DNA from 2 places in the Nocardia sp. NPDC049707 genome. Region 1 is predicted to be linked to the other one. Evidence: riboswitches for the same ligand, from Rfam matches in the RefSeq annotation. Region 1 holds a riboswitch; the other holds the start of a gene.
What was found. Region 1 has a riboswitch for S-adenosylmethionine ahead of AB0J29_RS34480 (homoserine O-acetyltransferase). Riboswitches for the same ligand answer to the same signal wherever they lie in the genome.
Positions count from the first base shown of each region.

Region 2: another riboswitch for S-adenosylmethionine. It lies ahead of AB0J29_RS21145 (rhodanese-like domain-containing protein); the one in region 1 lies ahead of AB0J29_RS34480 (homoserine O-acetyltransferase).

Region 1 covers NZ_JBFANN010000066.1:10,212-14,515, forward strand. The annotation lists gene AB0J29_RS34470 (MFS transporter) at 167-1,660, opposite strand; gene AB0J29_RS34475 (TetR family transcriptional regulator) at 1,796-2,545, shown strand; SAM riboswitch class IV at 2,589-2,699, shown strand; gene AB0J29_RS34480 (homoserine O-acetyltransferase) at 3,075-4,187, shown strand.
Region 2 covers NZ_JBFANN010000023.1:52,871-57,174, forward strand. The annotation lists gene AB0J29_RS21135 (ammonium transporter) at 1-242, shown strand, start outside; gene AB0J29_RS21140 (O-succinylhomoserine sulfhydrylase) at 497-1,711, opposite strand; gene AB0J29_RS21145 (rhodanese-like domain-containing protein) at 1,708-2,124, opposite strand; SAM riboswitch class IV at 2,139-2,255, opposite strand; gene AB0J29_RS21150 (hypothetical protein) at 2,321-2,776, opposite strand; gene AB0J29_RS21155 (FAD-dependent oxidoreductase) at 3,141-4,304, shown strand, end outside.

The sequences.
Region 1 (4,304 bases):
CAAACAAGACAAGCGTACTGCTTCCGTTGACCACACCGCGCGGGCAGCCCCCCATCTGAAGCCGCTCGAAATTGTTACCGACAAGTAGGTCGGCAGTGACGTGCACCACCTCAGAAATAGCAATGTCCGGGCATCCCGTTGGACACCCGGACCAGCTATTTCATGATCAGACCGCGACCGGAATCCGCGCACCCTCCTCGGATCCCTCGATCAGATTTTCCGGCTTGTCTCGAATCATCAATGCGATCACCGGAATTGCCGCGAGGAAGAAGCCGGCACCCACATAGAACGCCACGTCGTAGCTGTGGATCGAGGCACGGGCCAGCAGATTGTCGAGCGTCGGATTGTCCTGTGCGAAGGTCTTGGCCGTCTGCACCGAGATGGTGGTGAGCAGTGCGGTGCCGACCGCGCCACCGACCTGCTGCGCCGCATTCAGCAGCGCACTGGCCACACCCGAGTCCTCCGCCTCGACCTGATGCAGTGCGACGGTCTGCATCCCGACGAACAGCGGGCCCATACCGAACGCGATCAGCAACTGCGCGGGCAACACATCGGCGGCGTAGCTGTCCCCGAAGCTCAGTTGCGCCAGCCACACCAGACCGAGCACACCGAGCACGGCGCCGGCCACCATCAGCGGCCGCGGGCCCAGCTTGGGCAGCAGCGCGCTGGTGACACCGGCGGAGATCGCGATGCCCACCGGGAACGGCAGGAAGGCGACGCCAGCCTTCAGCGCGGAGTAGCCGAGGGTGATCTGGAAGTAGTAGCTCAGGAACAGGAACATCGCGAACATCGCGATCGGGACCAGCAGCGCGGCCAGGAAGGCGCCACCGCGGTTGATCTCACCCGGAATATGCAGCGGCAGCAGCGGATTCGACGAGCGACGCTCGATACCGACAAAGGCGATCAGCAGGGCAACGCCGATGACGAGCAGCCCGAGGGTGCTGCCGGCCACCCAGCCGTCCTCGGCGGCGCGGCTGAATCCGTACACGATGGCGATCAGACCGAGCGTCACGGTGACCGCACCGGGCACGTCATAGCCGCCGGTGCGCGGGGTCGGTACATCGCGCACCACGAAGGCCAGCGCGCCGAGCAGCGTGAGCAGGGCGATCGGGGTGTTCACCAGCAGGCACCAACGCCAGGAGGCGTATTCGGTCAGCGCACCACCCGCGATCAGTCCGAGTGCCGCACCACCCGCGGAGATACCGGCGAAGACGCCGAAGGCGGTCGCACGATCCTTGGCCTCGGTGAAGGTCACCGAGAGCAGGGACAGCGCCGCGGGCGCGAGTAGCGCCGCGAACGCACCCTGCAGCGCCCGTCCGGCGAACAACTCCGCGCCGTTCTGCGCCAGACCCGCCACCGCGGACGCCCCGGCGAAGCCGACCAGGCCGACGATGAAGACCCGGCGCCGCCCGAGGTAGTCGGCCAGCCGTCCGCCGAGCAGCAGCAGACCGCCGAAGATCAGCGTGTAGGCGGTCAGCATCCACTGTCGATTGCCGTCGCTGATATCGAGATCCTGCTGGGCGAACGGCAGCGAGATGGTCACGATGGTGGCGTCGAGAACCACCATGAGCTGGGCCAATGCGATCACCCCCAGGGCCAACCAGCGCGCCGAGCTCGTTTGTCTTTTCACATCGTCCACCGCTGTCGCAGTCTCGCTCACCTTGGTCTCCTAGCCGTCTCGAAGTCGTGCGGCCATCCTGTCATCGGCAGACATTTGTCGTCAAGAGAAAAATGTCGCACTCGGACATTTGGCCGTTAAAGACACAAGCCGTCCCGATTGCGATAGCATGGGGGCATGCTCGAGTCATCAACGCCGATCGGCGCGAGCGCCACCGCCGCGGAGGCGGTGCGCGCTCCAGCGAATCCAGGGCCCAGTGCGCCCGGCGCCGCGAGCATGGGATTGCGCGAACGCAAGAAGCAGCAGACCCGATTGCGCATCATCGAGGTGGCGCTCGACCTGTGCGACACACAGGGATTCGACACGACGACGGTCGAACAGATCGCGGACCGCGCGGATGTGTCCCCACGCACGATCAACAGGTATTTCGACAGCAAAGAAGCGATCATCCTGGGGCCGGTCAAGGATTTCGGCCTCGCCATCGCCGAATGCCTGCGCGGCCTCCCGGTCACCGGCAACGAGCTGCAATCGCTCCGCGAGGCCTTCCTACAGATCGTCGACCGGGCCTCGGAGACCGTCGAGGGACCGCTGTCGTTCCGGCGCTTCCAGCAGATGCAGCGGATCCTGCGTGGCAGTCCGACGGTCAGCGCGCAGAGCATGGAGCTGGCCGACGATAAGAACGCCGCGATCGCGCACGTGATCGCCGAGCGGCTCGGCACCCAGCCCGACGCGCTGCCGGTCCAGCTGGTTGTCGGCGCCTGGCAGCTGATCGGCCACCTCAGCATGGAGTGCCAGAACGCGATCTTCGACGCCGAGGACACCGGCGCGGCCGCTGCGCAGGCCCGCACCGCATTCACCACGTCCTATGACGAATTCATGCGGGTATGCGCCGGACGGCCGACGAGCGAACCGGCGGAAGACGGGTAACGGATTTCAGTCGCCGACCGCCCGCCGGTTACCATGTCCGTCAGGTCATGAGTGCCAGCGCGAAGCCCCGGCTTGCTGGACGGCAACCCTCCAGCAGCGGTGGGGTGCTCCGGGTGATGACCAGGCTCTCGATGGTCGAGGGCAAGCGCGCACTTCAGGAGGTTTCCGATGAGTTGTTGTCCGTCACCTGCACCCCGATAAGACCTGCTGGCGAACAACCCTTTGGAGCACGATATGAGTGACCCCATCGCGTCCGCGATCGATCGGTTCGCCGCAAGTGAGCAGATCACCGGCACGCCCATATCCCCGATCTACCGAACCACGGCCCCGTTCAGCCGGATCGCTGACATCGGGGAGGTGCGTTCCCTCGTGATTCACCCAGCTTCGGCGACGCACTGCGGTTTCACGGGAGCGACATCGTGACCGAACAAACCACCGATACCGCGCCCTTGATCACAACTGAGCCGAACGCCGGCGAGGCGGAGTCGTGACCGTGAGCGCCGAACCAAGTACCGCACACTCGGCTGCGGTGGCCCTGCCACCGCCGGACGGGACGCTCGGCATCATCACGATCGGGAATGTGCGGCTGGAGAGCGGCGCGACCATCCCGGACGTTCATCTGGCCGTGCAGCGCTGGGGTGAGCTCTCCCCCGCCCTGGACAATGTGGTGCTCGTCGAGCACGCACTGACCGGTGATTCGCATGTGGTCGGGGTGCCCGACGATATTCATCCGCTGCCCGGCTGGTGGGATGGCATGGTCGGCCCCGGTGCACCGGTGGATACCGACGAATGGTGCGTCATCGCGACGAATGTGCTGGGCGGCTGCAAGGGCAGCACCGGCCCCTCGTCGCTGGCGCCGGATGGAAAGCCTTGGGGCGCAAGGTTTCCGGAGATATCGATCCGGGATCAGGTAACCGCCGAAGCGGCACTGCTCGATCGGCTCGGCATCGAACACCTGGCCGCCGTCGTCGGCGGTTCGATGGGCGGTATGCGGGTGCTGGAGTGGATGGTCGGCGCGCCGGAGCGGGTCGGATCCGCACTGGTACTCGCCGTCGGCGCCCGCGCGACCGCCGACCAGATCGGCACGCAGACAACGCAAATCGCCGCCATCAAGGCCGATCCGGACTGGCAGGGCGGCGACTACCACGACACCGATCGCGCCCCGATGACCGGTATGGGCATCGCCCGCCGCATCGCCCATCTGACCTACCGCACCGAGGGCGAACTCGATCACCGCTTCGAGAACCATGCGCAGGGGGACGAGGATCCGCGCAACGGCGGCCGCTACGCGGTACAGAGCTATCTGGACCACCAGGCCGGAAAGCTGTGCAGCCGTTTCGATCCCGCCACCTACGTCCTGCTGACCGAGGCGATGAACCGACACGATATCGGCCGCGGGCGCGGCGGGATCGCGGCCGCCCTCGCCGCCACCCCGGTACCGTGCGTGGTCGGCGGTGTCGACTCGGATCGCCTGTACCCGTTGCGAACTCAGCGGGAATTGGCCGACGGATTGCCCGGCTGCGAGGGCCTGGAGATCGTGCACTCCCATGACGGTCACGACGGCTTCCTCACCGAAGCCGCCGCGGTCGCCAAACTGCTGACCGAGACAATGCGATTGGCGCGAATCGGTCGCACCGGCTGAAGTAGTCGTGACTTCCGACGGGCCGTCATTCGGTCGGCGGTGCGGTGGGTGTGCCGACGAGCACGCATCAGGTTGACGTCGGTCCATGGACGTCACCTTGACTCGGGGAGTCGCCGA
Region 2 (4,304 bases), on a different contig from region 1:
TCGGCACCGCGATCGGCCTGGTCGTCGGAGGCGTTACCGGATGCCTTATCGGTTTGCCGCTGTTCGCGGTGGGCTGCATACCTGCCGCGATCGCTGGTGCGGGGATCGGCGGCGTTCTGGGGACAATCGCTGCCGGGGGACCGGTCCTGGCGCTTTCGGCCATGGAGCTGCTCGAAACGCTCAACGCGCCCGACGGTACGAGTAAATGGGCGCAGAACTCTTCGCTGAAACCTGCGAGTTAGTTGATCGGCTGCGCGATGTCATCAGAAGCGATATAGCGCCGACAGGGGGCAGCCAGGTATTTGCCCGATTCTCGGCGAATACTGCGGCGACCACCGTGGGCTGCCGCAAACGGCAACGCAGCGATCATCGCCCGCATGATCCACCTCGATGTGAAAAAGGTCGGCAGCATCCCTGACGGAGTCGGCTGGCGCCGGAAACCGGCGACCAGTCAGCCGACTCCACGTCGGCGTCACCAACCTCGCTGCTCATACGTTCAGCTGAGCGCGTTGTCCAGATCGCTGAGCAGATCCTCGACATCCTCGAGTCCCACCGATATCCGGACGACGCCGTCGGAGAGCCCGATGGTGGCGCGACCTTCGGGGCCCATGGCGCGGTGGGTTGTGGTGGCTGGATGGGTGATGAGGCTTTTGGCGTCGCCGAGGTTATTGGAGATATCGATGATGCGCAGGCGGTTGAGGACCTCGAAAGCGCGCTTCTTGGCCTCGCTGGCGGGCGCGTTCAGTTCGAAGGTGACCACGGTGCCGCCGCCGCTCATCTGGCTGGTCGCCACGTCGTGCTGTGGATGCGATTCCAGATACGGGTAGCGCACCCACGAGACGGATTTGTTGCCCTCGAGGAAGCGCGCGATGCGCAGTGCGGATTCGGTCGAATGACGCACGCGCAGCGGCATGGTCTCCAACCCCTTGAGCAGGGTCCAGGCATTGAACGGGCTCAATGCCGGACCGGTATGGCGCATCAGGTTTTTCACCGGACCGTCGATGTAGTCATGGGCGCCGAGGATCGCACCACCGAGTACCCGGCCCTGACCATCGATGTGCTTGGTGCCCGAATACACCAGCACATCCGCACCGAGTTCGAAACCGCGCTGCAGCAGCGGCGTGGCAAAGACATTGTCCAGCACGACTTTCGCGCCGGCGGCATGGGCGAGTTCGGTCACCCGACGCACGTCGACAAGCGTCTGCATCGGATTGGCCGGTGTCTCGAAGAAGACGGCCTGGGTCGGCACCGAAAGCGCCTGCTCCCACTGATCCAGATCATCGCCGTCGACGAAGACCGTTTCCACACCCCAGCGCGGCAGAATCTCGTTGCACACCACGAAGCACGAGCCGAACAGGCTGCGCGCGGCCACAAGTCGGTCACCGGCGCCCAAAAGCGCACCGAGTGCGGTGAATACCGCGGACATACCGCTCGCGGTCGCGAAACAGGCTTCGGCGCCGTCGAGCAGCCGCAGCCGCTCCTCGAACATGGCCACCGTCGGGTTGCCGTAGCGGGAATAGACGAAATGTTCGATATCGCCGGTGAACGCGGCCTCGGCCGCTTCGGCGCTCTCGTAGACGAAACCCGAGGACAGATACAGTGCCTCGGCGGTTTCCTCGAATCCCGAGCGGCGCAGGCCACCTCGCACGCCGAGCGTCGCGGGACCGACGCCTTCGGGCAGCGGCTTATCGAACGCACCGCCGGTGATCATGACTGCCGCCACGGCAGGCCGGTGGCGCGCCACCCCGAGCCGCCACGATGTCCGAACTCGTCGATCGGGCCTTCGAAGCCCTCCAGCACATTGAACGACGGGGCGATGCCCGCGCCGGTCGCGGCTTTCGCCGCACCGATGGAACGCTGTCCGGAGCGACAGAGGAAGACGACGGGTGCCGCCGGATCGCGACCCTCGAGCGCCGTGGTCAGCTGCTCGACGAACTGACCGTTGCGGGCGCCTGAGCTGTCGACCCATTCGATCAGCACCGTCGGTCGCTCGATCGAACTCGTATCCGGAACACCGACGAAACGCCATTCGGCCTCGGTGCGCACGTCGACCAAGACGGCTTCGGGGTTGTCTTGCAACAACTCCCACGCCTGCCGCGGGGTGATGTCACCGGCATATGTCATGCGATCCTCCTGTGAATCCACGCTTGCCGCACCTGGGTTTCGGTGCGCGGCCAGGTCGTCACCCGGAGCACCCCACCGCGGAGGAGGGTTGCCGACCAGCCAGCCGGGGCTTGGCGCTGGTACTCATGACCTGAAAATGAGATTGCCTGGGCATGGGCGGCCATGTCAAACCCCAGTTCGCGTCGCGCGTGCGCAATCAACCGCAGACGATCCAGCGGTCTCCGGAACGGGTCAGATCCCAGGTCGCCGGTGTTTCGCGGCCGTCGACCGCGATGGTCACCGTCGCCTTGGCCTTATCGCCGTCGACCATCGCATGCTCAATCTTGGTGACTTTGATCGACTTTCCGGCCGCGGCGCCACCGAACTGATGCATGAGCGGTGTCTTGCTCTCGTCGAATCCTGGACAGGCAACACCGGGTGGCGGCGTGTTGTCGGTGGTGGCGCGGGCCTCCGCGTAGCGCTGCACCGCGGCGGCGATCTTGTCCGATTCTGTGACATTTTTCTCAGCGGGCGAGAGCACTGCACCGAGCACGATCGCGATCAGTACGACAGCGGCGAAGACGGCCGCTGCCATGAACGGCGCGATGGAGCGACGATCGGTCTGATCGACCTCGATTACCGGTTCTGCATCGGTGCCCTGCTGCTCTGTCATGGGTCGATCATCCCTGGTGGGCGGCGGTATCCGGCATTCGGCCCCTGGCCGCCCCGGATATCCGGCACGCGCGGATTCGATAGATGTCGGCGGAGCGGGTAGTCACGGTAGGTGAGTCGGGCAGCGAACACCCGGTGTACGCACTGCCGCAGGGTGCGCGGTATGCCACCGATAGAATCGCGAGGCTGCGGTCCTGCTGTCATAGCCGAGATGGCCGCCTGCCCGCATCGTCAGGTGCGACCGAAAGGATGCGTCAAGTTAGCCTAAGCTAAGACTGACGCTGTTGAACGCTTCGACCATAAGGGTGCGCGTAAAGATGACCGAACACAGTGCAGAGTCGACTAGCGGTGCACACGGGCCCTCCGTGGTTACGCAGGCTGCCCGGCCTGACGCGCACACCGCTGGGACTCGCCCGCTTCGCATCGCGATCGTAGGCGCGGGACCGGCCGGTATCTATGCCGCCGACGCGTTGATGAAGTCCGATGCCGAGGTGAGCATCGACCTGTACGAGCGCATGCCGGCGCCGTTCGGGCTGATCCGTTATGGCGTCGCGCCGGACCACCCGCGCATCAAGGGCATCATCACCGCGCTGCACAAGGTGCTGGACAAGCCCCAGGTCCGCCTGCTCGGCAATATCGACTACGGCACCGATATCACCCTCGACGATCTGCGCGCGTTCTATGACGCGGTGATCTTCTCCACCGGCGCCAATGCCGACCGCGCACTGCCGATTCCCGGTATCGACCTGGACGGCAGCTACGGTGCGGCGGACTTCGTGTCCTGGTACGACGGCCATCCGGATGTGCCCCGCACCTGGCCGCTGGAGGCGGAGAAGGTCGCGGTCCTCGGTGTCGGCAATGTCGCGCTCGATGTGGCGCGTGTGCTCGCCAAGACCGGCGACGAGCTGCTGCCGACCGAGATCCCGCCGAACGTCTACAACGGTCTGAAGGCCAATAAGGCGATCGAGGTGCACGTCTTCGGTCGCCGCGGGCCTGCTCAGGCCAAGTTCACCCCGCTCGAGCTGCGCGAGCTCGATCATTCCCCGACCATCGAGGTCATCGTCGATCCCGAGGACATCGACTACGACGAGGGCTCCGAGGCCGCGCGTCGGCACTCCAAGCAGGTCGACATGATCTCCAACACCCTGGAGCAGTGGGCCATCCGCGATGTCGGCAATCGGCCGCACAAGCTGTTCCTGCACTTCTTCGAATCCCCCGCCGAGATCCTCGGCGAGGACGGCAAGGTCGTCGGCCTGCGCACCGAGCGCACCCAGCTCGACGGCACCGGCAATGTCAAGGGCACCGGCGTGTTCAAGGACTGGGAGGTGCAGTCCGTCTACCGCGCCGTGGGTTACCTGTCGCAGAACCTCACCAACCTGCCGTTCGACGATCAGGCCGGTGTCGTCCCGAACGAGGCCGGACGCGTCCTCGCCGATGAGGCCGCCGACGGTCCGGACCGCTACCTGCCCGCCACCTACGTCACCGGCTGGATCAAGCGCGGTCCGGTCGGCCTCATCGGCCACACCAAG